DNA from 2 places in the Streptosporangium sp. NBC_01469 genome. Region 1 is predicted to be linked to the other one. Evidence: predicted binding sites of a transcription regulator. Region 1 holds the regulator's gene; the other holds the start of a gene.
What was found. Region 1 encodes HrcA, which represses chaperone genes, less so after heat shock. Its sites were predicted from a motif close to TTGGCACTCTCNNNNNGAGAGTGCCAA; they were not measured.

Region 1 (14,337 bases):
ATCGGCCGTTCCCCGCTCCCCGTTCGCCGCGCGACCGGTTCGTGCCCCGCGACCCGATCCGCCTGTCGCGCCGGAGTCGCTCCGTGCTCATCGCTCGCCCACCGCTTCTCGACCGGCCGCCGGCCCGTCCGTTCTCATGATCTCCCCCGGGGGCGCTGCTTGACCACGCCCTTGATCTGCTCCACGGCGCTGCTCTGGCGTTGGGTCTCGTCGTAACGCCCGTACGCGTCCACGATGTCTCCCACCAGCTTATGCCGCACCACGTCCGCGCTGGTCAGGCGGCTGAAGTGGATGTCGGAGACGCCGTCGAGGATGTCCTGGACGACCCTGAGGCCGCTCTGCGTGCCGTTCGGCAGGTCGACCTGGGTGACGTCACCGGTGACGACGATCTTCGAGTTGAAGCCCAGCCGCGTCAGGAACATCTTCATCTGCTCCGGCGAGGTGTTCTGCGCCTCGTCCAGGATGATGTAGGCGTCGTTGAGCGTACGGCCGCGCATGTAGGCCAGGGGGGCGACCTCGATCGTGCCCGCCGCCATCAGCCTGGGGATCGAATCGGGGTCGAGCATGTCGTGCAGCGCGTCGTAGAGGGGGCGCAGGTAGGGATCGATCTTCTCGTAGAGCGTGCCGGGCAGGAAGCCGAGCCTCTCGCCCGCCTCGACGGCGGGGCGGGTGAGGATGATCCGGTTGACCTTCTTCTCCTGGAGGGCCTTCACCGCCTTCGCCATCGCGAGGTAGGTCTTGCCCGTGCCGGCCGGGCCGATGCCGAAGACGATGGTGAACTTGTCGATCGCGTCGACGTAACGCTTCTGGTTCACGGTCTTCGGGCGGATGGTCCGGCCCCGCGAGGAGATGATGTCCAGGGAGAGCACCTCGGCGGGCCTGTCGGAGGTCATCCGCAGCATGGCGATGCTGCGCTCGACCGCGTCGGCCGTGAGCTGCGCGCCCCCGCGGACGAGTTCGGACATCTCCTCGAAGAGCCGCACCACGGTGCTGCTCTCCTCGGGACTGCCGGTGACGGTGATCTCGTTACCCCGGACGTGGATGTCGGCGCGAAAGGCGCCCTCGATGACGCGCAACAGCTCGTCGCGCGAGCCCAGCAGGCTGACCATCGACTGATCGTCCGGAATAACCACCTTCGCCTGGGTCCGGCTGGCACCCCGGGACCTCGACGGCGTTCTGCTGGAATCGTTTGTCTCGGACATGAGCGGGCCTTACGGCCTGTTCGCCTCCAGATATAGGCGCGGAACTTCAACGCCATGCTATCCGCGATCGCCGGGATCGCGCCTACCGGTTTTCAGCCGGGCGGCCACTGCAGGCCGCGCCCGCCGAGCACGTGTCCGTGCACGTGGAAGACGGTCTGGCCGGCGCCGGGCCCGGTGTTGAACACCAGCCGGTAGCCCGACTCCGCGACCCCCTCCCGCAGGGCGACCTCGTGCGCGGCCTTGATCACCTCGTCGGCCAGGCCGTGGTCGGCGGCGGCCAGGGCCGCCGCGTCCCTGTAGTGGTCCTTGGGGATCACCAGCACGTGGGTCGGCGCCTGGGGATTGACATCGCGGAAGGCCAGCGCGCGATCGGTCTCGTAGACGATCTCCGCGGGAATCTCCTTGGCCACGATCCTGCAGAACAGGCAGTCGGCTTCGCTCACCATGACAGGCACCATACCGCCGAGGACGTTGCGAATCGGTGATGGTTCCCGTCCGCAAACAAAGATCCGCCCGGATATGGTGGGTGTGCAAAACTTCAACCACGACAGCCCTTTGCGCACAGCAATATATGGCCGCCTGGCGAGGACACGACTGGGTCATGCCCCCTAATGAACCGGAAGAGCGTAAACCCTCTGGGAAGGCCAAGCGTCCCACTGATGTGACCACCGAGACCCTCGTGGCCGACAGGTCGCTCGGGGCGGTGCCCGTCGGATGGGATGCCGACATGGCCGTTACCGCGCTCTACAGCGCGCACTATCGGTCTCTTGTCCGTCTCGCCGTCTTGCTCGTCCGCGATATGGCAACCGCGGAGGAGGTCGTGCAGGACGCGTTCGTCGCCATCCATGGCGCCTGGCGTCGACTGCGCGACACCGACAAGGCACTGGCCTACCTGCGACAGTCGGTCGTCAACCGATCACGTTCGGTGCTTCGGCACCGGGCGGTCGTCGAGAAGTACGCGCCCAAGGGCATGCCCGACGCGCCGAGTGCCGAGAACGGCGCGATCGGCGAGTTCGAGCGTTCCGCCGTCATCGAGGCGCTCCGCGGGTTGCCCGCACGCCAGCGGGAGGCCCTGGTCCTGCGTTACTACGGAGACCTGTCCGAGGCGCAGATCGCCCACGCGATGGGCATCAGCAAAGGCGCGGTCAAGAGCCACACGGCTCGCGGGATGGCCGCCCTACGAACCTCACTGGAGCAACTGTCATGACCGACTCCCCGGATGAGTACGGCGAGCTGCTTCGCCGCGCGCTCAGCGCGGAGGCGAACTCGGTCGTTCCCTCCCCGGACGGGCTGGAGATAATCCGCGGCCGCATCGAGCGGCGCGGGCTCCGCTGGCTGGTGTGGTGGCGCGCCGGAGCCTCCGTCGCCGGCGCGGTCCTCGTCGCGGCGACCGTCGTCATGGTGGTTCCCCAGTTCCGCGAACAGGTGATCCCCCGAGTGAGCACCGAAGGGGTCAAGTACGCCGAGTCGACCCCTCCGGTCGACGGGTCCGCCACCTCGCGCCCCCCGGCTTCCAACTCGCAGCCGCCGTCCAACCACGCCCCGCTCCCGGCCGTCAGCAGGTCGGGTCCCGGCGCCACCATGCTCCCGCCGACGCCCACCCCGTCCAGGAGCGCGAGGCCCAGCACGAGGCCGACCTCCAGGTCGAACCCGGCGACGACGGCTCCCAGGCCGACACCGACGCCGACGCCCACCTGCCCCACCCCCCTCGACAGCCCCACCCTCGAGCCCGGCGGGATCACCAGGAGGTGCGAGGAGATCGAGGCGACACCGACGCCGACGAAGACAAGGACGAGACCCCCGGCTTCCTCGGAGAGCCCGTGCTCGCCCGACGAGTGCGCGCCCTCGGGCGACGTGTCGCCCCCCGTGCCGACGGAGGCGGGCACCCCCGTTCCAACCCCCATCCAGAACTAGCGCGGCGACCGGTCACGGCGAGCCCTGACCGGTTTCTCATCTTCCTCTCTTCCTCATCGCCCCTCCGCGCGACGGGTCTCCCGGGTCCTCACGGCACGGATTCGCCGGGACCCGTGACCGCCGGGGGTGACCGCGTGAGCGTGACCGGCCGCACACCGGCGGCATCGGCGACACCGGCAGCGGGGTGTTACCAGCGGCCACTGCGCGTCTGGAGCACCGCCGCCGCGACGACCCCGGCCGTCGAGGTACGCAGCACCGTCGGCCCGAGCAGCGCCGGCACCGCCTTGGCCTCGCGGAACGCGGCGAGCTCCTCCCCCGACACCCCGCCCTCGGGGCCGACCACCACGACGATGTCGCCGCCCGCGGGGAGCGGCAGGCCGGACAGCGGGGAGGCGGCCTCCTCGTGCAGCACGACCCCCAGCGCCGCCGCCGACAGCAGGCCGGCCACCCTCACGGTGGACGCGAGCTCCGTCACCTCGGGCAGATGGAAGCGGCGCGACTGCTTGCCCGCCTCACGTGCCGTGGAGCGCCAGCGGGCCAGTGACCTGGCCGCCCGCTCGCCCTTCCACTGGGTGACACACCTGGCCGCGGACCACGGGACGATCACGTCGACCCCCGCCTCGGTCATCATCTCCACGGCCAGCTCGCCCCGGTCACCCTTGGGCAGGCCCTGGACCACGACCAGGCGCGGTGACGGCACGGGCACCTCGTGGCGGCGCAGCACCTCGACCCGGAGCGAGTCCTTGCCCGCCTCGGTCACCACGCACTCGGCGACGGAGCCCGCCCCGTCGGTCAGGTCGAGCCGCTCACCCGCCCGCAGCCGCCGTACGGCCGCCGCGTGGCGTCCCTCGGGGCCGCCGAAGACGAACTCCGGTCTGGCGAGGTCGGCGGGGTCGGCCAGGAAGACCGGAACGGTCATGGGCCGTCGGGGCGGACCGTGCCGGGGTGCCGGCCGGTCGGGACGACGCCCCCCGGCAGGGGCCGGGCCCGGCCGGGGCGGCGCGACCGGGGGCGAGCCGGGTCAGCGGCCATTGAAGGCGTCCCGCAGGCGGGAGAAGAAGCTCTGCTGCCCGGGGGCGAACTTGCCCGGCGGGCGCTCCTCGCCGCGGAGCCTCGCGAGCTCCTTCAGCAGCCCCTCCTGCTCCGCGTCGAGGCGGGAGGGGGTCTCCACGTTCACATGGATCAGCAGGTCGCCACGGCCCGTCTCGTTCAGGCGCTGCACGCCCCGCCCGTAGAGCGGGATCGTCTGCCCCGACTGCGTGCCGGGACGGATGTCGAGCTCCTCGGCGCCGTCGAGTGTCTCCATGGTCAGGATGGTGCCGAGCGCGGCCGCGGTCATCGGGATCTGCACGGTGCAGTGCAGGTCGTCGCCGCGCCTCTCGAATATCTCGTGGGGGCGCTCGACGATCTCCAGGAACAGGTCTCCGGGCGGGCCTCCGCCCGGCCCGATCTCGCCCTCGCCGGCGAGCTGGATGTGGGTGCCGTCCTCGACCCCGGCCGGGATGCGGACCTTGATGGTCCGCCGGGTGCGGACCCTGCCGTCGCCGGAGCACTCCTGGCAGGGGTTGCGGATGATCGACCCGAAGCCGCCGCACTGGGGGCAGGGCCGGGAGGTCATGACCTGGCCGAGGAAGGACCGGGTGACCTGGGACACCTCTCCCCGGCCGTGACACATGTCGCAGGTGTCGGGGTGGGTGCCGGCCGCGGCGCCGGAGCCCGTGCAGACCTCGCAGACCACGGCGGTGTCGACGACCAGCTCGCGAGTCGTGCCGAAGCCCGACTCGCGCAGGTCGAGCTCGACCCTGATGGTGGCGTTGCGCCCGCGGCGGGCGCGGGAGCGGGGGCCTCGGCCACCGCCACCGCCGGCCGCGCCGAAGAAGGCGTCCATGATGTCGCTGAACGGGAAACCGGCGCCGAAGCCCCCGGCCCCCGCGCCGCCGCCCGAGGCGAACGGGTCGGCACCCATGTCGTACATCTGCCGCTTGCTGGAGTCGGACAGGACCTCGTAGGCCTGCGTGATCTCCTTGAAGCGTTCCTGGGTCTCGGGGTCGGGGTTGACGTCGGGATGCAGCTCGCGCGCCAGGCGGCGGTACGCCTTCTTGATCTCCTCCGCACTGGCGTCGCGGCGCACCCCGAGGGTGCCGTAGTAGTCGCTCTTAGCCACTTTTCGTTGACCTCTTATGATGCAGCCAGGATCTGGCTGACGTAGCGTGCCACCGCGCGCACCGCGCCCATCGTGACCGGGTAGTCCATTCGCGTCGGGCCCAGCACACCGAGCCGGGCCAGTTGCTTGTCCCCAGAACCGTATCCGGCGGCGACGATGGACGTGCCCTGGAGTCCGGTGTAGGGGTTCTCCGAGCCGATCCGCACGGTCAGCGCGGAAAGGTCCGAGGTCTCACCGAGCAGTCGCATGAGCACGACCTGCTCTTCCAGGGCCTCCAGCACGTCGCGGAGCCCGACGGTGAAGTCGGCTCCCGCGAGGTTGGCGGCCCCGGCAAAAACGATCTTCTCATCATGCCTGTCCACCAGGGACTCGAGCAGTACGGACAGGATAGTGGCCGCGAGCGGCCGATCCTCCGTGGGCAGCCGCTCGGGCAGGTCAACGATCTTGTCGGGAACGCTGGTGAGCCCGCACCCGTCGAGGGAGGCGTTGAGCATCGCGCGCAGGTGGGCCACGCGCTGCTCGTCGACGACGTCGGGCAGCTCGACCACGCGCTGCTCGACCCTGCCGGTGTTGGTGATCAGCACGAACATCAGCCGACGCTCGCTCAGCGGCACCAGCTCGACGTGCCTGACCGTCGAGTGGGTCAGCGTCGGATACTGCACCACGGCGACCTGCCGGGTGAGCTGGGCCAGCAGCCGCACCGTCCGCATGACGACGTCGTCGATGTCCACCGCGCCCGCGAGGAAGCTCTCGATGGCCTTGCGTTCCGCGCTCGACAGGGGTTTCACCTGCGAGAGCCGGTCGACGAAGAGCCGGTAACCCTTGTCGGTGGGCACCCGGCCTGCGCTGGTGTGGGGCTGGGCGATGTAGCCCTGCTCCTCCAGCACCGCCATGTCGTTGCGGATCGTCGCCGGGGACACCCCCAGGTTGTGCCGATCCGCGAGGGCTTTCGAACCCACCGGCTCGTTGGTGGACACGTAGTCCTCGACGATGGCGCGGAGCACGGCGAGCTTGCGGTCGTCGACCAACGTGGTCACCTCCCTGCCTGCGTTCAGAGGGAAACACGAGGCTTGGCACTCTGTGTTCCCGAGTGCCAAGTGTACGGCCCCGGTGCGGAAGGCGCGATAAGCAAGAGCTGCGGATGATGACGGCAAGCCGTTGTCAAGTCAACTGCTATCGCGATCCAAGCGGCACCCACCAGAATTTGGGCATGTCCCAAGATTTCGGTTCTTATCCGGGCGACGCCTCCCGCGGCCCCGGTCACGGCGGCCCCCAGCAGCCGTACGGCCAGCAGCAGTACGGCCAGCAGCCCCCCTCGTACGGTTACGCACCCCCCGGCTACGGCGCCCCGCAGGGACCGCCGCCCCCCATCGGGAAGATCAAGCCTGGTATCGGGTGGATCGTCGGGGTCTGGCTGCTCGCCCTGGTCAGCATCATCGTCGGCATCGGCGGCTTCGCCGGTGGCCTCGTCGGCGCGGTGACCGACGCGGCCCCGACGCGGACGTTCGCCCCCGGCGAGACCGCGACGGTCGCGATCGACCCGGCGGACAAGCCGGCGATCTACGTCGCCACGGGCGGGCCCACCAAGTTCGAGTGCACGCTGAAGGGCGGCACGGGCACGCCCCGCCTGCAGAAGCCCGACATCCAGCAGACCGTCGCGGGGTCCGACGGCGTCACCTGGGAGATGGGCCTGCGGGTCGGCGTGGACCAGGCGGGCGACTACCAGGTCCAGTGCTCCGCCGAGCCCGCGGAGGGCACGACCTTCGGCGTGGGCAAGGAACTGGCCGCCGACTCGCTGGTGGGCGGGGTGGTCGCCCTGTTCGTGATCCCCGGTGTCGGGATCCTGCTCGCCATCGTCGTGACGATCGTCGTACTGGTGAAGCGGGGCAACGCTCGCAAGCGCCGGGCCGCCGCGGTGCCGGTGGGGCAGTGGGGACAGCCGGGACCCTACGGCAGGTGACGGTGGTGTTTGCTAGCGTCCCACCTGATCCCCGGCGAGAGAGGGTGGGCGGTCGGTGATGTACGAGCGTGACGTTCTGGCGGGAGACTGGCGGCGCCCGCGCAGGGGGACGATCCCCCAGGTGCCCGCGGAGCTCGACCTGGTCGTCGAGGACGCCGACGGCGGCTTCTGCGGCGCCGTGGTGGCCTGCGACAAGGAGGCCGTCACCCTGGAGGACCGCTTCGGGCGCCGGCGGGTGTTCCCGCTGGAGCCGGCCGCGTTCCTCCTGGAGGGCAAGGTGGTGACGCTCGTACGGCCCGCCGCGGCGCCGCGCGGTCCCAGGCGGAGCGCGTCGGGCTCCATCGCGGTGGAGGGCCTGCGGGCCCAGGTCGCCAAGGAGAGCCGGATCTACGTGGAGGGCGTGCACGACGCCGCGCTCGTGGAGAAGGTCTGGGGGCACGACCTGCGGGTCGAGGGCGTGGTCGTGGAGTATCTGGAGGGGGTCGACCACCTGCCCTCGATCGTCGAGGAGTTCGGCCCGGGGCCGGAGCGGCGGCTGGGCGTGCTCGTCGACCACCTGGTCCCCGGTTCCAAGGAGAGCCGGATCGCCGCGCGGGTCTCCTCACCGCACGTGCTGATCGTCGGGCACCCGTTCGTGGACGTCTGGCAGGCGGTCAGGCCGCAGGTGCTCAAGATCCCTTCCTGGCCGTCGGTGCCGCGCGGCGTGCCCTGGAAGGAGGGCGTCATCGCCGCGCTGGGCTGGAACGTGGAGCCCGGCGCCGCATGGCGTCACATTCTCGGATCAGTCACGACATATGCCGATCTGGAGCCCGAGCTCCTCGGGCCCGTCGAGGAATTGATCGACTTCGTGACGGTTCCCGGCGAGGATGGCTAGGCCGTCAACCCATCAGGAGGGGACATGAGCGAGAACCCCGAGGACCCACCGGACGCCGACCGGACGCGGCGCATCGGCGATCCCCCGCCCGGCCACACCCGACCGGGCCAGAGCGCCCCGCCCCCGCCCCCGCCCCCGGGCCAGGGGTACGACCACCCCGGCCAGGGACACGGCGCGCCCGGCCAGGGCTACGGCCAACCGGGGCCGGGCTACGGGCAGCCAGGGCCGGGCTACGAACAGCCGGGGCAAGGCTACGGGCAGCCGGGGCAGGGCTACGGGGGCTACCCGCCCGGCTCTCCCTACGACCCGGGCCACCAGCCCGGATACCCCGAGTACGGCGCGTACGGCGCGCCGCAGGGGTACGGCTACCAGGCGCCCCCGGGGACGTACGGCCCGCGGCCCGGCGGCGACGACACCACCATGGCGATGCTCGCCCACCTGCTGGGCCTGCTGACCTCCTTCGTCGGGCCGCTGGTGCTCTATCTGGCGAAGAAGGACGAGTCGCCCTACGTGCGCGACCAGGCCGCCGAGGCGCTCAACTTCCAGCTCACGGTGTTGATCGCCTACGTCGTCTCCTGGGTCCTGGCGTTCGTACTCATCGGTTTCGTGCTGATGTTCTTCCTCTGGATCGGATCGATCATCATGACGATCATCGCCGCGGTGGCGGCCAACCGAGGAGAGAGATACCGCTATCCGATGAACATCCGCTTCATCAGCTGACCCTGCCTGCGGTCCGAACGGGACCTCGGGTTTCTCAGGTGAGGTCGCGGACCAGGGCGTCGGCCAGCAGGCGTCCGCGCAGGGTGAGCACCGCGCGGCCCGCCTTGAACGGCTCCACCTCCAGCAGGCCGTCGGCGAGCGCGCGAGCGACCACCGGGGGGCGTTCCAGCTCTTCGAGCGGGAAGCCCCGGGCGAGCCGCAGCTCCAGCATCAGCCGCTCCACCGCCCTGTCCTGGGAGCCGAGCACCTCGCGCGCGTACGCGGGCGAGGTGCCCGCGGCCAGGCGCTGGGCGTAGGCGGCGGGGTGCTTGACGTTCCACCAGCGGGTGCCGCCGACGTGACTGTGCGCCCCGGGGCCGACCCCCCACCAGTCGCCGCCGGTCCAGTAGAGCAGGTTGTGCCGACAGCGCCCGGCCTCCGAGGTCGCCCAGTTGGACACCTCGTACCACTCGAACCCCGCCTCGGCCAGCATGGCGTCGGCGATCAGGTAACGGTCGGCGGCCACGTCGTCGTCGGGCATCGGGAGCTCGCCGCGCCTGATCCTGGCGGCCAGCTTCGTCCCGTCCTCGACGATCAGCGAGTACGCGGAGACGTGGTCGGGCCCCGCCTCGATCGCCGCGACCAGCGACGCGCGCCAGTCGTCGTCGCTCTCCCCCGGCGTGCTGTAGATCAGGTCGAGGTTGACGTGGTCGAACCCCGCCTCCCTCGCCTCCTGGACGGCCCGTGCGGGGCGGCCGGGGGTGTGGCGGCGGTCCAGCACCCGGAGCACGTGCTCGCGGGCGCTCTGCATCCCGAAGCTCATCCGGTTGAACCCGCCCGCGCGCAGCTCCGCCAGGTAGGCGGGGTCCACCGACTCGGGGTTGGCCTCGGTGCTCACCTCGGCGCCGGGGGCGAGCCCGAACTCCTCCTCGATCGCCCCCAGGATCCGTACGAGATCTCCGGCGGGTAGCAGGGTGGGGGTTCCCCCGCCGAAGAACACGGTCTCGACGGGGAGGTGCGCGCTGCCGAGGTTGGCCCGCGCCCGCCGCACCTCGTCGACGGCGGTGTCCGCGTAGTCCTTCTGCGACGCGCCGGGGCCGAGCTCGGACGCCGTGTAGGTGTTGAAGTCGCAGTAACCACACCGGGTCACGCAGAAGGGGACGTGGACGTAGAAACCGAAGGGCCGCTCGCCGAGCCCGGCGAGCGCGCTCTCCGGGAGCTCGCCCGAGGCGGGTACGGGATCCCCGTCGGGAAGTGTGGATGGCACGCCCCAAGTCTGCCGTCTCCCCCGCGATGCCCGGTACGCCGAGGATGCCGAGGACGCCGAGGACGAGGTGCTCGGGGACGCCGGCCGGCTCGAAGCCGAACCGTTGGAGGGAGACCCCGGCCCCGCCCGCCCGTCCGGCGCCCCGGCCCCGCCCGCCCGTCCGGCATCCCGGCCCTCGTGCCGCGAGCCGCCGAGGCGTCTCTCGCGGCGCTCCCGAGGGTCAGATCTCGTGCTCGCCCCGAACCGGCAGGCCGTACCGCCGGGCGAGGGGGTTCCACAGCTTCAGGAAGCCCTTCTTCGCCGTGGTCGCCTCGCCGGAGAGGGCGAGACCGCGCCGGTAGTCGGCGTCGCCGCTCCAGGCGCGGCTGCACCCGGCCTCCTGGCGGGTCGCCCAGGCGAGGAACGCCTCGTCGGCGTCGAACGAGGCGGTCAGGGCCCGGGTGAGGCGCTCCTTGACCGCGTCGCCGCCGTCGAGCGCGCCGGTGCCCAGCGCGTTGGCCTGGACCACCTGCTCGCGGCGGGCGGCGGTGATCCGCTGGAGCGTGGCGAGCCCGGTGGCGGTGCCCTCGCAGGAACGCAGCAGGCCGAGGGCCGAGCCGAGGCCCGACCGGGAGCCGCCGCTGTCGGCGAGCAGGGCGTCGAGGACCCTGGCCTGGGTCTCGGCGTCCTCGGGCCCCTGGGGAGCCCGCCCGGCCGGGGGCGTCCCGGTCTCGGCCTCCGCCCGGTCGCCGCTCGCCGCCGTCCGGATGCCGCCCGCCACGGAGGTGCCGCCGTCTCGCGGGGTGAGCCAGAAGGCTCCCGCGGCGACCATCGTCACCGCGAGGACCGTGGCCAGCGCGACCGGCGGCCAGACCTTGCGGTCCCCGCGGGGCGCCCGGCCCCGCGGCGGTGCCGGAGCCCGATCCCCCGGCGTGGGCTGCGGAGGTCGCTCGTCCGGCGGGAGATGCTGCTGCCAGTCGGCGGGATCCTGCCGCCACTCTCCCGGCGGGATCCGGCTCCCGCCCGGAGGAACGCCCCGCGGGGACTGAGCCGGTGGTGACTGAGCAGGTGGTGACTGAGCAGGTGGGATCTGGGCCGGCGGGAAACCGGCCGACGGGGACTGACTCACCGGGGGCCCACCCCTCGTCGGCGCCCCGCACCCGGGGCATCGCGGCAGCCCGCTCACAGGGGTGCCACATCGATTGCAGAACGCCTGCTGCTCCATGCCTTACCAAGTTAGCCGAAGCGACCCGCCGTCCACCGGTCAAAACGCCGTTGGCCGTTGACGGCCAGATCACGCAGGTCTACGATCCGGGAAAACTTAAAGGAAAGTTTCCTATAAGTTACTATTCCAAGCAGTGGAGAAGCCCGTGCAGAGACTCCTCCGTAAAGTGATCGCGGCAGCCCTCGCCGCGGGTCTGGTGGCGGTGGCCGTACCGGCCCCGGCCCAGGCCCAGACCTCCCAGGGACACGGTGACCGCTACAAGCGGGTCGCCTACTTCATCCAGTGGGGCGTCTACGGTCGCAACTACCACGTCAAGGACATGGAGACCAGCGGCGCGGCCGCCAAGCTGACCCATATCAACTACGCCTTCGGCTTCGTCAACGCCGGTGGCGACTGCTACTCCCCCGACCCGTGGGCCGACTGGCAGCGCCCGGTGCCCGCCGAGCAGAGCGTGGACGGCGTCGCCGACGCCGAGGGCCAGGCGCTGAACGGCAACCTGAACCAGCTGAAGAAGCTCAAGGCCAAGCACCCCGGTCTCAAGGCGCTGATCTCCCTCGGTGGCTGGACCGGTTCGAAGTACTTCTCCGACGCGGTGCTCACCCCCGAGGGCCGCGCCAAGCTGGCCTCCTCCTGCATCGACCTGTGGCTCAAGGGCAACCTGCCCGGCACCGCGGCCGGTACCGGCGCGGGCGTGTTCGACGGCATCGACCTCGACTGGGAGTGGCCCGGCTCCTCCGGCGAGGTCGGCAACGTCATCCGTCCCGAGGACAAGCGGAACTTCACCCTGTTCGTCACCGAGCTGCGCCGCCAGATGAACCAGTTCGACCGGCGCACCGAGCTGACCGCCTTCCTGCCCGCCGCCGCCGCGAAGATCGACGCGGGCTTCGAGGTCCGCGACGTCTTCAAGCAGCTCACCTTCGCCACCGTCCAGGGCTATGACCTGCACGGCCCGTGGGAGACCGTCACCGGCCACAACGGCAACCTGTTCAACGACCGGCGCGACCCCAACCCGGTGAAGTACAGCGTGGACCAGACCGTCCGCGACTACCTGACGCGCGGCGCCCCCGCCAAGAAGATCGTGGTGGGCGTGCCGTCGTACGGCCAGGGCTGGACCGGCGTCACCGGCGGGAAGAACGGCCTGTACGGGACCTCCACCGGCCCCGCTCCCGGCACCTTCGCCCCGGGGACCGAGGACTACAAGGTCCTCGTGAACAAGCCCGGCAAGCGCTACCGCGATCTGCTGACCGGGTCCGTGTGGCTCTACGACGGTAACGAGTTCTGGTCCTACGACGACCCGACCTCGCTGCTCCAGAAGGCGGCCTACATCCGCCTGAAGGGTCTCGGCGGCTCGATGATGTGGTCCATCGACCAGGACGACACCCGGGCGTCCCTCACCTCGGCGCTCTACAGCGTCCTGCGCTGAGCGACCCTCTCATACCGGGCGAGGCCGCAGGATCTGGGTCACCTGCGGCCTCGCCCGCACGTTCTACTTCTTGGCCTTGTCCGTGGAGGACTCGGTGGACAGCGCGGCGACGAACGCCTCCTGGGGCACCTCGACGCGGCCGACCATCTTCATCCGCTTCTTGCCCTCCTTCTGCTTCTCCAGCAGCTTGCGCTTGCGGGAGATGTCGCCGCCGTAGCACTTGGCGAGGACGTCCTTGCGGATGGCGCGGATGTTCTCACGGGCGATGACCCGGGCACCGATGGCCGCCTGGATCGGCACCTCGAACTGCTGCCTGGGGATGAGCTCGCGCAGTTTCTTGGCCATCTCGACCCCGTAGGCGTACGACTTCTCCCGGTGGACGATGGCGCTGAAGGCGTCCACGGCCTCGCCCTGGAGCAGGATGTCGACCTTGACCAGGTCCGACTCCTGCTCGCCCGAGGGCTCGTAGTCCAGCGAGGCGTAGCCGCGCGTACGGGACTTGAGCTGGTCGAAGAAGTCGAAGATGATCTCGCCGAGCGGCATGGTGTAGCGGATCTCGACGCGGTCCTCGGACAGGTAGTCCATGCCCTGCAGATTGCCCCGGCGGTTCTGGCAGAGCTCCATGATGGCGCCGATGAACTCCGAGGGGACGAGCACGGTCGTCTTGACCATCGGCTCGAAGACCTTCTCCACCTTGCCGGTGGGGAACTCCGAGGGGTTGGTGACGACGACCTCCTTGCCGTCCTCCATGATCACCCGGTAGACCACGTTGGGCGCGGTCGAGATGAGCGAGAGGTTGAACTCGCGCTCCAGCCGCTCGCGGACGATCTCCATGTGGAGCAGGCCGAGGAAGCCGCAGCGGAATCCGAAGCCCAGTGCCGCGGAGGTCTCCGGCTCGTAGTCCAGGGCGGCGTCGTTGAGCTGGAGCTTGTCCAGGGCCTCGCGAAGGTCGGGATAGTCGTCCCCGTCGATCGGGTACAGGCCGGAGAAGACCATGGGCTTGGGGTGGTCGTAGCCGCTGAGCGCCTTGAGGGCCGGCCTCGTCACGGAGGTCACCGTGTCGCCGACCCGCGACTGGCGGACGTCCTTCACGCCGGTGATCAGGTAGCCCACCTCGCCGACGCCCAGCCCCTTGTCGGCGATCTTCGGCTCGGGCGAGATGACGCCGATCTCCAGCGTCTCGTGGGCCGCGGTGGTGGACATCATCAGGATGCGCTCGCGCTTGCCCAGATGACCGTCCATCACCCGGACGTACGTGATCACGCCGCGGTAGGTGTCGTAGACCGAGTCGAAGATCAGCGCGCGGGCGGGCGCGTCGGCGTCGCCGACCGGGGCCGGGACGCTCGCCACCACGTGGTCGAGCAGCTCGCGGACGCCGATGCCGGTCTTGCCGGAGACCCTCAGCACGTCCTCCGGCTCGCAGCCGATGAGGTGGGCGATCTCCGCGGCGTACTTCTCCGGCTGGGCGGCGGGCAGGTCGATCTTGTTGAGCACCGGGATGATCGTCATGTCGTTGTTCATGGCCAGGTAGAGGTTGGCCAGCGTCTGCGCCTCGATGCCCTGCGCGGCGTCGACCAGCAGGATCGCGCCCTCACACGCCTGGAGCGACCGGGAAACCTCGTAGGTGAAG
Region 2 (14,337 bases), 4.9 Mb from region 1:
GGCAGAAGGGCTGCGTGCCCAAGTGGGGCGGGCTCCAGGAACAGGGCGGCAACCCGGTCGCCAACCGGCTCGCCCCGTTGCGCGCCGCGGGCGGGAACGCGGGCCTCGCCTTCGGCGGTCCCACGGGGCGCGAGCTCGCCGCGGCCTGCTCCGATCTCGCCAGGCTCACCGCCGCCTACCGCCGGGCGATCGGCACCTTCGACGCCACCTACATCGACTTCGAGGTCCATGCCCCGGCGGGTGAGGCCACCGTGCTGCGGCGGGCCAGGGCGATCGCGGCCCTGCAGCGCGAGGCCGCCCGCGAGGGTCGTTCCCTCACGGTGAGCTTCACCCTCCCGGTCACGAGGACCGGCCTGTCCTCCGGCGATCAGGCGATGCTCAGGGCCACCCGGTCGGCGGGCGCCGAGATCGCCGCCGTCAACCTCCTGGCGCCCGTCGACACCGCCTCGGGCGCCGGAGGCCGCCTGCGCCCCGTCGCCTCGGCCGTCCGCGCCGCGCACCCGCAGATAGCCCGCTCCCTGGGCGAGAGCGCCGCCTGGAACCGGATCGCCCTGACGCCCGTGCTGGCCGGGTCCGGCGACCTCACCCGGCTGGAGGCCCGCAGGCTCGCCGCCTTCACCAGCCGCAACCACCTGGCATGGCTCTCCACCAGGGGCGCCGTCCTCTCCCCCGGCATCACCCGCTTCCTCACCGGCGCGACGCGCTAGACGGGGACGGACAGTCGCTGGACAGGCGCCTCCTTTGAGGTTATTAATGGGTTATAACCCTCCTGTAACCCCATAGGGGAGATGCGATGCCGAAGATCAATGTCTACCTGCCGGACGAGCTGGCCGAGGCGGTGAAGAGGGCGGGCGTGCCGGTCTCCGCCGTGTGCCAGCGGGCTTTGGAGCAGGCTGTACGGCGGGTGACCGCCATCCGCGAGACGGCGCTCGGCGCCCCCGACCTCGACGACCTGACGGCGCGCCTCACCCAGTTCACCCCGCGGGCCCGGGACGTGGTGAAGCTGTCGGTGGAGCAGGCGAGGGCCCTGGGCGCGGCCGAGGTCGGCACCGAGCACCTGCTGGGCGGCATGCTCGCCGAGGGGGGCAATCTGGCGCTCCAGGTTCTCGGCGCCCTGGAGATCGACCCCGAGGAGGTGCGGCGCCGCCTGGACCGGCTCGGCCTCGACGCACCGGCACCGGCCACGGCCGGTGCCGCCGAGGCCGAGCTCACCTTCGGGGGGCCCGCGGCGGCGGCCCTGGAGATGACCGTCACCGAGGCCACCTCGCTCGGCCACAACTACGTCGGCTGCGAGCACCTGCTCCTCGGGCTGATCGCCGAACCGGACGGGGCGGCCGGGCGCATCCTGCGGGAGCTGGGCGCCGAGCACCGGCTGACCCGCCACGCGGTCTCGGCCGCACTCGCCGGATACGTCCACCTGCGCGCGCAGACGCGGACCGCCGCCCCCCCTTCCCCCGCCCTGCCCGCCGGCGCGGCGAGCGCCCTGTCGGCGGCCGTACGCGAGGAGCTGCGCCCCGTCCTGCTCAGGCTCGAACGCCTGGAGGAGCGCCTCGGCCCGGCGGACGAGGCGTAGCCGGCGCGGCTGCCTCCAGCCGTCTTCGACCGACAGGCGGCATCTGCCGGGGTCGTCCCCCACGCTGACGAACAGCGCGGTCAGCATGGGGGCGCCGTGGTCGAGCATCTGGCGGGGCAGGGGGCCCTGCCCGGATCAACCTGCCCGGGTCAGCCGACGCTGGTGATGACGGCGAAGCGTGCGCCACGGGGGTCGGAGACCACGGCGAAACGGCCGACGCCGTCGATGTCCACGGCGGGTGCGACGAGGTCGCCGCCGAGCTCCCGCACCCGGACGGCGGACGCGTCACAGTCGGCCACCTCGAAATACGGCAACCAGCTCGGCCTGTCGCCCGCCCGGAGCGGCATGACGCCCCCCATGTCCGGCCTCTCCCCCTCGGAGGTCGACAGCAGGAGGTAGGGCATGTCACCGAACGAGACATCGTCGATCCTCCAGTCGAAGACCGCCCGGTAGAAGGAACGGACGGCGTCCGGGTCGGGGACGTACAGCTCCAGCCAGGCCAGGGAGCCGTCCTCGGTGACGAGGTCCAGGCCCTTGGTCGTGCCCGGCTGCCAGACGGCGAACTCCGCGCCGCCGGGATCGGTGAAACCGGCCATCCGCCCATTGGTGAAGACATCGTCCGGCGCGACGCGCACGGTTCCGCCCGCCTGCTCGACCGTCTTCGCGGTGGCGTCGGCGTCGGCGGTCTGGAAGTAGGGCGTCCACCCGGAAACCGCTCCCTCCTCGGTGAGCGGCCCGACCGCCGCGACGGTCTTGCCGTCGAGCTGGAAGAAGCCGTAGCCGCCCGAGTGGGGACCGGCCGACTGGAAGCTCCAGCCGAACAGGGGGCCGTAGAAGGCGACGGCGGCCTCGGTGTCGGGCGTGCCCAGGTCGATCCAGTTGGGGGAGCCGGGGACATATCGGGTGGTGAGCATGGCCTCTTCCTTCGGTGCGTTCACGTGCCGGTGACCCGTCCTCCGGGCTGCCGCACGCAGGGGCGAACCCGTTGAGCCGGTCGCCCGTCAGCCTGGCAGAACCCACCGACAGTTCCCGGCTCGTCCGCGCCCGGCCGGAAGCGCGGAAGACCGCCTCATCCGGCCGCATGGGCGGGCCGTCCAGCGCTCACCGGTTCGGGGGCGGTGGTTCGCCAGGCGTACCAGCCGCGGCACAGCACATAGGCCAGTCCTGCCGTCAGCACGACGCCGAGGTCGATGAGGCCGGTCGTCCGCACGTCGGGCACGTCGCCGACCGCGAAGGCGAACACGGTGATCGCGGTCTTGTGGAGGAGCACGAGCTCCCACACCCCCCGTTGCCCACGCGGTCGTCAATTCCGGTGTTCGCGCAGGTGAACGCGTAATAAGCATCGATGGACGCGAACTGCGGACCCGCGCCCTCTCCCCCGGTCGGGGCCGGTGACGCGTTTCCGCAAGAGCGTCACAAGGACTCCACAAGAGCGTCACAAGAGTCCGCGTGCAATATCTGCCGTAGCCGGGTGATGGTCCCGGACGGCCGCGGGTCCGGCACGGGGTGAACCGCTCGCGCCGGTGGAGTGCTCATCGCTCCTCGGTGACGGCGCCTGTCCTACGGCACATCTTGCAAGCACGAACACGCCTGCATTCGGTGCCCCATCCTTCAGATGGATCCCCACCAGCGGCCCCGTCTCCTGGAGATCATCCAGAACCTCCGCGAGCGCATCACCGAAGCCCGCGGAAACGGCTGGCTCGGCGAGGTCGAAGGGCTCCAGGTCAGCTTCGACGCCGCGATGGCCAAGCTCAACAGCCTCAAGCGGGCCCCGACCGATGGGCGGCCCCAACTGGTCGACCTCGGCATCCCAGTCTTCACCGACCACGCACTACCGCCTCAGTCAGAAACGGGAGAAACCGGACTCCAGGCTTGACCCTCCTGCACCACCGATACAGCCACGGGCCCCGTTCCAGGCGGGGCCGCCTCATCTCCTACGCAGGCTGAGTAGCTGTGATGAAACTACGCGATCTCGGTGAGGTGAACAGAAGGGGTGATAGTTGGTATGGGCCTTCACATCAGAGCGGTCGTGGGAACAGGAACAGCCTCACGAGCGGACCTCTTTGATCGTGCCCCACTCTCTGCACTCGGGACAGCGCCCTTTCCATTTCGGTGAACCCGCTCCACAGGCCGCACATCGATAAGCAGGCGCGATCCCTGTCGCCGTCGATCGCGCGGGGACCTCCTCGATGGTGCCCCACTCTCTGCACTCGGGACAGCGCCCTTTCCATTTCGGTGAACCCGCTCCACAGGCCGCACATCGATAAGCAGGCGCGATCCCTGTCGCCGTCGATCGCGCGGGGACCTCCTCGATGGTGCCCCACCCTTTGCACTCGGGACAGCGCCCTTTCCATTTCGGTGAACCCGCTCCACAGGCCGCACATCGATAAGGAGACTGAGCAGCTGTGGCGGGTTGGGTCTCCGGCAAGGCATGCGTTTCAGGAATCGTAGGCAGACCGGGCGGCCCTGGTTCAGCGGGCCGCAGATCTTGGACGGCCGCTTCGCGGCGGCCTATCTCCTTGGCGAGCGGCGCAGGCAGCCAGCCGTCGAAGTCGTACAGTTGCCGCTCTGCGGCCTCCGCGGCCTCCGCGCACTGCTCGGCGAGCGCGGCGGGCGCCGGACGCTGTCCCGGATCCACCGACAGACAGGCATCCAGCAACGACCGCAACGGGTCTGGGTAGCCGCTCAGATCCGGGGGTCTCAGCTCGGTGTTGGCAATGCTCGCCGCAATGGAGATGCCCCGGCCCTCACCGTAGGGGTGACGCCCGGTGGCCGCCACGGCCGCGAGCAGACCGAGCGCGAAGACATCGGTGGCCGGAGTGACCTTCTGCCCCAACGCTTGCTCGGGCGACATGAATTGCGGCGTGCCGATGACCCTGCCGGTACCTGTGAGCTGCGTGGTGTCCGCCGCCCGCGCGATGCCGAAGTCGATGACCCACGGCCCCTGCGACCCCAGCAGGATGTTGCCCGGCTTCAGGTCACGGTGGATCACCGACGCCGCATGCACATTGCCCAGCGCCTGCGCCACACAGCCGACCAGCTCAAAGACGGCGGGCAGCGGCAGCGGCCCGTACGCCGTCAGCGCCTCCCCCAGCGGCACTCCGGGCACGTACGCGCTTGCGATCCAGGGCTCCTCGGAGTCCACGTTGTGGTCCACGACCGGCACGATGTGATAGCCCGACACCCGCCGCGCCGCCAGCACCTCCGCCTTGAACCGCGCCCGGAAATCAGGATTCCTCGCGAACTCCCGCCGGATCAGCTTGAGTGCTGCCGGCTGCCCGCCTCGTGTGTGCGTGAAGTACACCGCGCCCATGCCGCCCTCACCGATTCTCGCGGTGAGCCGGTAGCCGGAGACCTCCCGCAGATCGTCCGGCCCCAGCGGCTTCAGAAACGCCTCATGGTCGTCAGACACGGATCCCCTCGCTCGTACGTCGAAAAAGGGCTTCCCCTGCCGACGGTGGTTGGTCCCTGTGAATCCTAGGTTTCCGGTAACGGCGACAGAAAGGCTGCCGAATGAGCGTTCGTGACAAGCAGATGCTTTGCTGGCAACAGTGCATCCTTGCGATCGAGGCGATGGTGCCGCCTGCTGAACTCGATGCCTGGCCCACCATCGTCGAACCCGAGCTCGCACGGCTCCTGCTGGAGTTCCAGAAGGCGAGTATCAAGCACACCTAGCGACTTCAACATCAACACCACAACGAGCGGCCCCGTCACCGACGGGGCCGCTCTCTTGTCGAAGGAGCCTCCACCTTGATCGTTTCCTTAGTCCGGAAAAGCCGGCGGGTCCCGTCCGTCAGTGCCCCGGCCGCGAGCGGGGTTCGCGGCCGGCGGGTGAGGGGGCGGGCTTCGCGTCGCGGCGGTTGGCGTACGCGCTCGTGATCGTGACGGTGATCAGGACGGCGACGATGACGCCCAGCGAGATCGGGGTGGGAATCTCCGGGACCCACGCCCAGACGCCGTGCGCCCAGTGCAGGACGAGCTTGGTCCCGATGAAGGCCAGGATGACGCTGAGCCCGTGGTTCAGGTGCCGCAGCTTCGTCAGGACGCCCAGGAGCACGAAGTAGAGCGCCCGCAGGCCCAGCAGGGCGAAGGCGTTGGTGGCGAAGACGAGGAAGGGGTCCGAGGTCACGCCGTACACCGCGGGCACCGAGTCGACGGCGAAGACGATGTCGGTGGCGAAGACGGTCACGATGGCCAGCGTCAGCGGGGTCAGAGCGCGGCGGCCGTCCTCGCGGACGACCAGGTGGGAGCCTCGGTAGTCGTCGGTGATCGGCATGAGACGCCGCAGCAGCCGGATCGAGCGCATGGCGGAGACGTCGACCTTGTGCTCCTCCCCGCCCAGCGCGTCCTTGAGGATCTTCCAGGCGGTGACGATCAGTATCCCGCCGAACAGCAGGAACGCCCAGGTGCCGCTCCGCAGGACGGCCGCCCCCAGCGCGATGAAGATCGCGCGCAGCACCAGCGCCCCGACGATGCCGTACAGCAGGACCCGCTGGGCCAGCACGGCCGGGACCGCGAAGGCGGACAGCAGCAGCATGAACACGAACAGGTTGTCCACCGACAGCGACTTCTCCACCACGTAGCCGGTGAGGAACTCCATCGCCACGCCGGATCCGAAGACCCCCCACAGATAGAGGCCGAAGATCAGAGGCAGTGTCAGGTAGAAGACCGACCAGCCCACCGCCTCGCGCATCCGCACCTCGTGCGGGCGCCGGGTCAGTGTGAAGTCCACGGCCAGCAGCGACATCAGAGCGGCCACGGTGATCGTCCACAGTTTCGGCGAGCCGATCGTTTCGAGATCGGCCGCCGACAGGACCGTCTCGGCGGACATGCCCCCTCCTCGAACGCGCTCGGCTGTTCGAGGTCTCCTTCACCTGCGCCTGCGGGCGGCCGCCCGGGGACGTTGCGAAACGTCCGTACTGACCGGATCGGCTCTTGGGAAGTACTCCCCTCGTCGTTCCAGGTTAGGCCGGTCCCCGGGCGGCGCCCCACCTCAGGGGGCGGTTTGACCAGGGCCTGGGCCGCGCGGATAGTGGAACCAACACGGAGGGGAGTACCCGCCGTCCGACACCCCGATCGTCATCACGGTCCCCGTGCGCAGGGAGACCCGGCGGGGTGGCCCCCGGGTGACCCGGGGGTGCGGGAAGACCTTCGTCCTCGTGGTCACCTGACCACGGCGAGGCCGAGGGAGGACTCGATGTCGACCACCGCGCTTCTCGAAATCCTGCTTGGCGTCCTGCTGACGATCTCCGCGATCGCCACCGTCGCCGTGCTGTGGCCGGGGAGGTCACGGCCCCGGCCGCCGGCCGCCCCCGGACCGCCCCCTCCGTGGCGTCCCGATCGCGGGTCGGGCACCGGACCCGTCCGGCCACGCGGTCGCGTCCGTGTTCCGCCGTCACGGCGTGCGGCTCGCGCCGGCGTCGCCCGCACCCGCCGGCCAGCCGCGGAGCGCGACGTCGAGCGTGTCGAGCACCCGGCCCCAGGATTCGTCCGCGCCGCGTGGGTGATGGCGGAAGCCACCCGCCTGTTCCAGGCTCACGAACCCGTGAAAGACGCTGCCCAGCAGCCGGACCGCATCGGTCTGGTCGGGCTCCACCAGTGCGTAGCCGCGCAGGATGGCCCGCGTCATGTCCGAGTGCCGGCGCGCCGCGCTCGCCTTCGCGGTCTCCGGGTCGAGCTCGACCTGCGTCGCCGCGTACCTGCCCGGATGCTCCTTGGCGTAGTCGCGATAGACGTTGGCGAAGGCGACCAGCGCGTCCTTGCCCGCCCGGCCGGCCAGCGCCGCCGCGCCCCGGTCGGCGAGCTCGGCCAGCGCCAGCACGGCCACCCGGGCCCGTAGCTCGTGCGCGTTCCTGATGTGCGAGTACAGGCTCGCGTCCTTCACGCCGAACCTGCGCGCGACCTCCGAGACGGTCACGTTTCCCAGCCCCACCTCGTCGGCGAGCTCCGCCGCCGCCTCGGCCAGCCGTTCGACGGTCACTCCGGCACGCGCCATGCGCCATCCCCTCTTCCTAGGAGCCCTAGGAAAAAACTTAATGGCTTGCTGTTATAGCATACTAGAGCTAGCTTTCCAGCTATGAGAGCGATTTTCGAGCGCGAGATCCGTGCCTCTTTCGTCAACTGCACCAAGGGCGAGGTCAAGCGCCTCGCCGTACCCAGGGACCTCGACGCCCTGCCCTGGGACGACCTGGACTTCCTCGGCTGGCGGGACCCCTCGTCCCCCGGCCGCACCTACCTGGTCGCCGAGCACGGCGACCGGCTGGTCGGGGTGGCGCTGCGGCGGGCCTCCCCGCATGCCGGGCACGCACGGCGCAGCATGTGCTCGCTCTGCCTGACCACGCACACCGGCGACGGCGTGTCGCTGATGACCGCCCGCCGCACCGGCGGCAACGGCGATTCCGTGGGCGCCTACATCTGCACCGACCTGGCCTGTTCCCTCTACCTGCGCGGCAAGAAGGACGTCGGGCCCGGCGGGCGGATGCCCGAGTCGCTCACGCTCGAGGAAAAGATCGACAGAACCGCGGCCAACGTGGCCGGGTTCCTCCAGAAGGTGACCCAGTGAATCGAACCGATCGGTACGACATGTGAAGACAGCAGACGATCGAACCGATCGGTACGATCTGCGCGTGCCCGCCGGAGGGTGCTTCTCACACCCCTGCGGTCACTTGCGGCCGCGCCGGGTGACCGCGTCGCCGGCCGCGCCCACCGCGAGGCCGAGGACGATCATGACGACGTAGCTGTAGATCTCGTAGCCGCCGGGGACGAGGAAGCGGACGAAGCCCATGAGGTGGATCCAGCCGAACCACTCGTGCAGGAGGCCGCTCGCGCCACCGACGACGAGGACGAAGCAAAGCAGGCCGGACAGGGTCGCCAGGAAGGACTTCGGGGTGGTGGAGGTCATGGCCCGACGGTAGGCGCGCGGTGCCGGGCACGGAATCGGGCTCAAGATGGCCGGGCGGCGACCGAGGTTGGCCGCCGGCGGGCTCGACGTCGTACTTAAGTATCGGGTCGCGGCACGAACGCCCGGTCGCGGGCGGGGGCCGCGTAAATTTCTGGATTATGCGCCGTATCCACCGCACCCGCCGCGACTGGGTCGCCGACGTGGCGCTGTTCCTCTTCGCCGCCTGCTTCGCCGCCGTCAGCTCGCAGTCCGTACCGGTTCCCGAGGACCTCGATCCCGTGTGGCGGGACGTCGACCAGGTGGTCGGCGGGCTGGGGTGCGCGGCGACACTCCTGCGGCGGCGCTGGCCGGTGCCACTGGCGGTGGCGCTGCTGCTGGTGGGCACCTGGGCGCACTACCTGACCGGCCCGGCGATGGTGGCGGTGTTCACGGTGGCCGCGACCCGGCCGTGGCGGGTCACGGCGTGGGTGGTGGCGCTGGCCTTCGCCCCGCTGCCCGTCTTCCTGTGGCGGGTGGCGGAGCTGTCCGAGGAACGGGCGGGTTCGGCGCTGACGTACTTCGCGCTGATCGCCGGGGCCATCGGGTGGGGGCTGTTCCGGCGCTCCCGGCAGCAGCTGATCGCCTCGCTGCGCGAGCGCGCGGAACTCGCCGAGGCGGGCGCGGAGTTGCGGGCCGAATGGGCCCGGCGGGAGACGCGGGAGGAGATCGCCCGCGAGATGCACGACGTGCTCGGCCACCGGCTGTCGATGCTGAGCGTGCACGCGGGGGCGCTGGAGTTCAACCCGGACGCGTCCCGGACGGAGATCGCGCGGGCCGCCGGGGTGATCCGGGAGAGCGCCCACCTGGCCCTGCGCGACCTGCGCGAGGTGATCGGGGTACTGCGGGCCGGGCCGGAGGAGGGTGAGCGACCGCAGCCGGAACTGGCGGACCTGGCCCGGCTGGTGGCGGAGGCGCGGGCGACGGGCGGCCGGATCGAGCTGACCGGGCCGCCGGACGGACCGGTGCCACCGCCCCTGGTGGGACGTACGGCGTACCGGATCGTGCAGGAGGCGCTGACCAACGCGCGTAAGCACGCGCCCGGCGCGGCGGTCGCGGTGGAGGTGAGCGGGGACCCGGCCGGCAGGCTGGCGGTGGAGGTCCGTAACGCACCGCCGCCGGGACCGGCTCCGGTCTCCGGCGCGGGCGAGAGCGCGGGCGCGGGCGGCGGGCAGGGACTGATCGGGCTGGCCGAACGGGCCCGGCTGGCGGGCGGCGAGCTGACGGCCGGCCCCGCCGACGGCGGCTTCCGGGTGCGCGCCTGGCTCCCCTGGCCCACGACGGACATCGCACCCACCGCACGAACCGGGTCCGGCGGCCAGGATGGGGAATGAGGTGATCCGCGTCCTGCTGGTCGACGACGACGCGATCGTGCGGGCCGGGCTGCGCCTGATGCTGGGTGGCGCCCCGGACATCGAGATCGTCGCGGAGGCCGCCGACGGGGCCGAGGTGCCCGCGCTGGTCACCGCGTACGGGCCCGACCTGGTGTTGATGGACATCCGGATGCCGGGCGTCGACGGGCTGGCCGCCACCGAGAGGCTCCGGGCCCGGCCCGGCGCCCCGGAGGTGCTGGTCCTGACCACCTTCCACACCGACGCGCACGTGCTGCGGGCGCTGCGCGCCGGCGCGGCCGGGTTCCTCCTCAAGGACACCCTGCCGCAGGACATCGTCACGGCCATCCGGACGGTGGCCGCCGGAGATCCGGTGCTCTCCCCCGCCGTCACCAGGCGGCTCATCGAGCAGGTGGCGGACGGCTCCGGGCGGGACGACCGGGCCGCCGCCGCGCGGGCCCGGCTGGCGCTGCTGGCCGAGCGGGAGCGGGAGGTGGCCCTGGCGGTCGGGCGCGGCCGCTCCAACGCGGAGATCGCGCGGGAGCTGCATCTGGCGCTGCCCACGGTGAAGACGCACGTGTCACGGATCCTGACCCGGCTGGATCTCAACAACCGGGTCCAGATCGCCTTGCTGGTCCACGACGCGAGCGCGCCGGATTACCGGTAGGACCACCGGTCACATCGTCGGGTCACCGGTAGGACCGCTGTCACACCACCGGCCTCACCCGCGCCCGGACGAGCCGTTCACCCCCTCATCGGCACCGAAGTCCGCGACGATCCGCTCCTCGTCCCGCTCCGGGACCACGGCCACGCGGCCCCGCCCGGCAACGTCGCTCCTTTCGCCAGGCGATGTCTCGGACGCCGGTCACCGATCCCGCGGGCCTTCGGGCGGCGTGCCGGGAAAGACGCAGGAAAGGGCGCGGCGCAGGGTGGTGGCGAAGGACTCGGTGTTTCCGGGTTCGAGCCAGTGCCGCCCCGCCACCCGGATGGCGCCGGCGACCGCGGCGGCCGTGACGGCGGGGAACAGGTCGCGTCCGGGGTCGGTGCCGGTGCGCGTCGCGATCGCCTCGGCGAGCGGGCCCTCCGCCATGGTGAACGCCTTCAGCGCCTCGCCCTCCAGCTCGGGCGTCGACATGATCATGCGCAGGCCGGCCTTGTCGGGCTCGGGGTCGGTGTAGAGCTCGACCACGGCCGCGACGACGGCCTGGTCGAGCGGCTCGTCGGCGGGCCTGGAGCGCAGCGCCTGCCCCGCGCGCCCGGCCTGGTCGGCCTGGAAGGCGCAGATCGCCTCCGCCCTGCTGGAGAAGTAGTTGTTGTAGGTGCGAGGGGAGACTCCCGCGGCCGTGGCGATGTCATGGACGCGGACAAGGGCCAGCCCGCTGGGGCCCTGCTCGATGGCGAGACGCAGCGCGGCATGGCCGATCGCCTCCCGGGTGGCCTGGCTGTTGCGTGCCCGGAGGCCCATGGCGTCGTCGTTCATGGGGCAACCCTACTAGATATTGCGTGCCGCGCACTATGTGCGTGACACGCAAGTTGTGGGTAGAGTGCGATGGAACGCCTGGCACTCACGCCTGGAGAGTGCCAGGCATGTGCCGGGACGGCGAGGTACGTCGTCGGGTTGGCCTCCCGCCGGTGGACCGTCCGTCGCGGGCGCCGTCCCGGATAACCCCCATCGACAGCAGGAGCAGGAATGACTTCGAAAATGATCGCGTTCAACGAGGATGCCCGGCGCGGTCTCGAGCGTGGCATGAACCAGCTCGCGGACGCCGTCAAGGTGACCCTCGGCCCCAAGGGCCGTAACGTCGTTCTGGAGAAGAAGTGGGGCGCTCCCACGATCACCAACGACGGTGTCTCCATCGCCAAGGAGATCGAGCTCGAGGACCCGTGGGAGAAGATCGGGGCCGAGCTCGTCAAGGAGGTCGCCAAGAAGACCGACGACGTCGCGGGTGACGGCACCACCACCGCCACCGTGCTCGCTCAGGCTCTCGTACGCGAGGGCCTTCGCAACGTCGCCGCCGGCGCCAACCCGATGTCCCTGAAGAAGGGCATCGAGGCCGCCGTCGAGCGCGTGTCGGAGGAGCTGTCCAAGCTCGCCAAGGACGTGGAGACGAAGGCGCAGATCGCCTCCACCGCATCCATCTCCGCGGGCGACCCGCAGATCGGCGAGATGATCGCCGAGGCGATGGACAAGGTCGGCAAGGAAGGCGTCATCACCGTCGAGGAGAGCAACACCTTCGGCCTCGAGCTTGAGCTCACCGAGGGCATGCGCTTCGACAAGGGGTACATCGCCCCGCTCTTCATCACCGACCCCGACCGGCTCGAAGCGGTGCTGGACGATCCGTACGTCCTGATGGTGAGTGGCAAGGTCTCCGCCAACAGGGACGTGGTGCCCCTGCTCGACAAGGTCGTGCAGTCCGGCAGGCCGCTGCTGGTCATCGCCGAGGACGTCGAGGGCGAGGCCCTGGCCACCCTGGTCGTCAACAAGATGAAGGCCGTCTTCCGGTCGGTCGCGGTCAAGGCGCCGGGCTTCGGTGACCGCCGCAAGGCGATGCTGGGCGACATCGCGATCCTGACCGGCGGTCAGGTCATCGCCGAGGAGGTCGGTCTCAAGCTGGAGAACGCCACCCTCGACCTGCTCGGCCGGGCCCGCAAGGTCGTGGTCACCAAGGACGAGACCACCATCGTCGACGGTGCCGGTGACCCCGAGCAGATCGCCGGCCGGGTCAACCAGATCCGCGCCGAGATCGAGAACACCGACTCCGACTACGACCGCGAGAAGCTCCAGGAGCGTCTGGCCAAGCTGGCCGGCGGCGTGGCCGTCATCAAGGCCGGCGCGGCGACCGAGGTCGAGCTCAAGGAGCGCAAGCACCGCATCGAGGACGCCGTTCGCAACGCGAAGGCGGCCGTCGAGGAGGGCATCGTCCCCGGCGGCGGCGTGGCGCTGCTGCAGGCCGGCGCCAAGGCGTTCGACAAGCTGGAGCTCTTCGGCGACGAGGCCACCGGTGCCGCGATCGTCAGGAAGGCTCTGGAGGAGCCGCTGAAGCAGATCGCCGTGAACGCCGGCCTCGAGGGCGGCGTCGTCGTGGAGAAGGTGCGCAACCTTCCCCCGGGTGAGGGCCTCAACGCCGCCACCGGCGAGTACGTCAACCTGTTCGAGACGGGCATCATCGACCCGGCCAAGGTGACGCGTTCGGCGCTGCAGAACGCGGCGTCCATCGCGGCGCTGTTCCTCACCACCGAGGCCGTCATCGCCGAGAAGCCCGAGAAGGCCGGAGCCGCCCCCGCCATGCCCGGCGGCGGCGACATGGACTTCTAGTCTCATCTTCGGCCTGTGCGTCGCGAACACGGGCCGGCGGACGTTCCGGTCCCCGGGGCTGGAATCGGCCGGGCGGTAGCGCGGTGACGGGACACCCGGCCGCCCTGTTCGAGCCCGGAACCTCTCAGCCCCGGTGTCCACCCGCACGGTCGACAGACAATTGGCCCATTCCCGGGAGAATCACCTGATTCTCGTCGGGGAATAACGCCCCCATCAGGAAAGCGACGGGGCCGGCCGGGGCGGCGGGATGGAGGCAGGGCATGAATTCTGTCGAAGAACCGGCCGTCGGATTGCAAGAGGATGTGGCCGCGCGGGTAGCCGACAGGAGCGAGCAGCGCCGACGGAAGATCGCCGTACTCGCCGAGCCGGGTGGGATCGTCCGAGCCGATGAGCCGGTGCGGGTGGCCGCCCGCATCGATCGGCTCAGCCGCCACTACCGAGACATCCGCCCGATCGATCCCACAGCGATAGCCGCAGCGCAACCGACGGCCGTGACAGCGGCGGCGGCGGTGCTGGAACGGATCATCCAAACCAACGACCTGCTGCCTGTCGGCTACCTGGAAGGCGGGGCGGCGGCGGCGCGGGCGGTCGGGCGCGTGATCGTCCGTGACGCGCGCGGGCGGCTGGCCGGCTACGGCACCGGATCGCTGGTCTCCCCGGACCTGCTGCTCACCAACCACCACGTGCTCACCGATGCCCACACGGCCGGCCGCAGTGGCGTCGAGTTCGACTACCAGGACGGCATCGACGGACGGCCACTCCCGCTGCAGGGCTTCTCCCTGGATCCGGGCCGGTTCTTCTTCGCCGACCAAGAGCTGGACTTCGCGCTGGTGGCGGTGAAGGCCGGCACAGGCGAGCTGGCCCGGTTCGGGTTCAACCGGCTGGTGGCCGCCGAGGGCAAAGCCATCGTCGGCGACTTCGTCACGATCATCCAGCATCCGGGCGGGGAGAAGAAACAGGTCGCCCTGCGGGAAAACCGGATCGTCGACATCCTGGAGTCGTTCCTGCACTACCAAACCGACACCGAGCCCGGATCCTCCGGCTCCCCGGTCTTCAACGACCAGTGGGAGATCGTGGCTTTGCACCACGCCGGCGTCCCCGCCCCCGACCACGACGCGTTCGGCGGCGTCATCAACGAAGGGGTACGGGTCAGCCGGCTGCTGACCTTCCTGCGCGGCCA

Region 2: a site for HrcA is predicted at 11,400-11,426, ahead of groL (chaperonin GroEL). Genes of this name have one in related genera too.

Annotation. Positions count from the first base shown of each region.
Region 1 is NZ_CP109465.1:4,177,677-4,192,013, reverse strand. Features, by position in the region: gene ybeY (rRNA maturation RNase YbeY) at 1-2, opposite strand, end outside; gene OG587_RS18780 (PhoH family protein) at 135-1,202, opposite strand; gene OG587_RS18775 (histidine triad nucleotide-binding protein) at 1,295-1,645, opposite strand; gene OG587_RS18770 (SigE family RNA polymerase sigma factor) at 1,930-2,409, shown strand; gene OG587_RS18765 (hypothetical protein) at 2,406-3,116, shown strand; gene OG587_RS18760 (16S rRNA (uracil(1498)-N(3))-methyltransferase) at 3,304-4,035, opposite strand; gene dnaJ (molecular chaperone DnaJ) at 4,138-5,280, opposite strand; gene hrcA (heat-inducible transcriptional repressor HrcA) at 5,295-6,308, opposite strand; gene OG587_RS18745 (hypothetical protein) at 6,491-7,240, shown strand; gene OG587_RS18740 (DUF3097 domain-containing protein) at 7,299-8,114, shown strand; gene OG587_RS18735 (DUF4870 domain-containing protein) at 8,139-8,834, shown strand; gene hemW (radical SAM family heme chaperone HemW) at 8,869-10,080, opposite strand; gene OG587_RS18725 (hypothetical protein) at 10,301-10,897, opposite strand; gene OG587_RS18720 (glycoside hydrolase family 18 protein) at 11,430-12,707, shown strand; gene lepA (translation elongation factor 4) at 12,771-14,337, opposite strand, start outside.
Region 2 is NZ_CP109465.1:9,121,883-9,136,219, forward strand. Features, by position in the region: gene OG587_RS39655 (hypothetical protein) at 1-707, shown strand, start outside; gene OG587_RS39660 (Clp protease N-terminal domain-containing protein) at 794-1,573, shown strand; gene OG587_RS39665 (VOC family protein) at 1,723-2,487, opposite strand; gene OG587_RS39670 (hypothetical protein) at 2,643-2,843, opposite strand; gene OG587_RS39675 (hypothetical protein) at 3,189-3,449, shown strand; gene OG587_RS39680 (protein kinase domain-containing protein) at 3,621-4,985, opposite strand; gene OG587_RS39685 (hypothetical protein) at 5,087-5,248, shown strand; gene OG587_RS39690 (TerC family protein) at 5,367-6,404, opposite strand; gene OG587_RS39695 (hypothetical protein) at 6,737-6,928, opposite strand; gene OG587_RS39700 (TetR-like C-terminal domain-containing protein) at 6,969-7,568, opposite strand; gene OG587_RS39705 (FBP domain-containing protein) at 7,650-8,135, shown strand; gene OG587_RS39710 (hypothetical protein) at 8,235-8,474, opposite strand; gene OG587_RS39715 (sensor histidine kinase) at 8,633-9,844, shown strand; gene OG587_RS39720 (response regulator transcription factor) at 9,834-10,508, shown strand; gene OG587_RS39725 (TetR/AcrR family transcriptional regulator) at 10,707-11,321, opposite strand; gene groL (chaperonin GroEL) at 11,532-13,157, shown strand; gene OG587_RS39735 (DNA/RNA non-specific endonuclease) at 13,418-14,337, shown strand, end outside.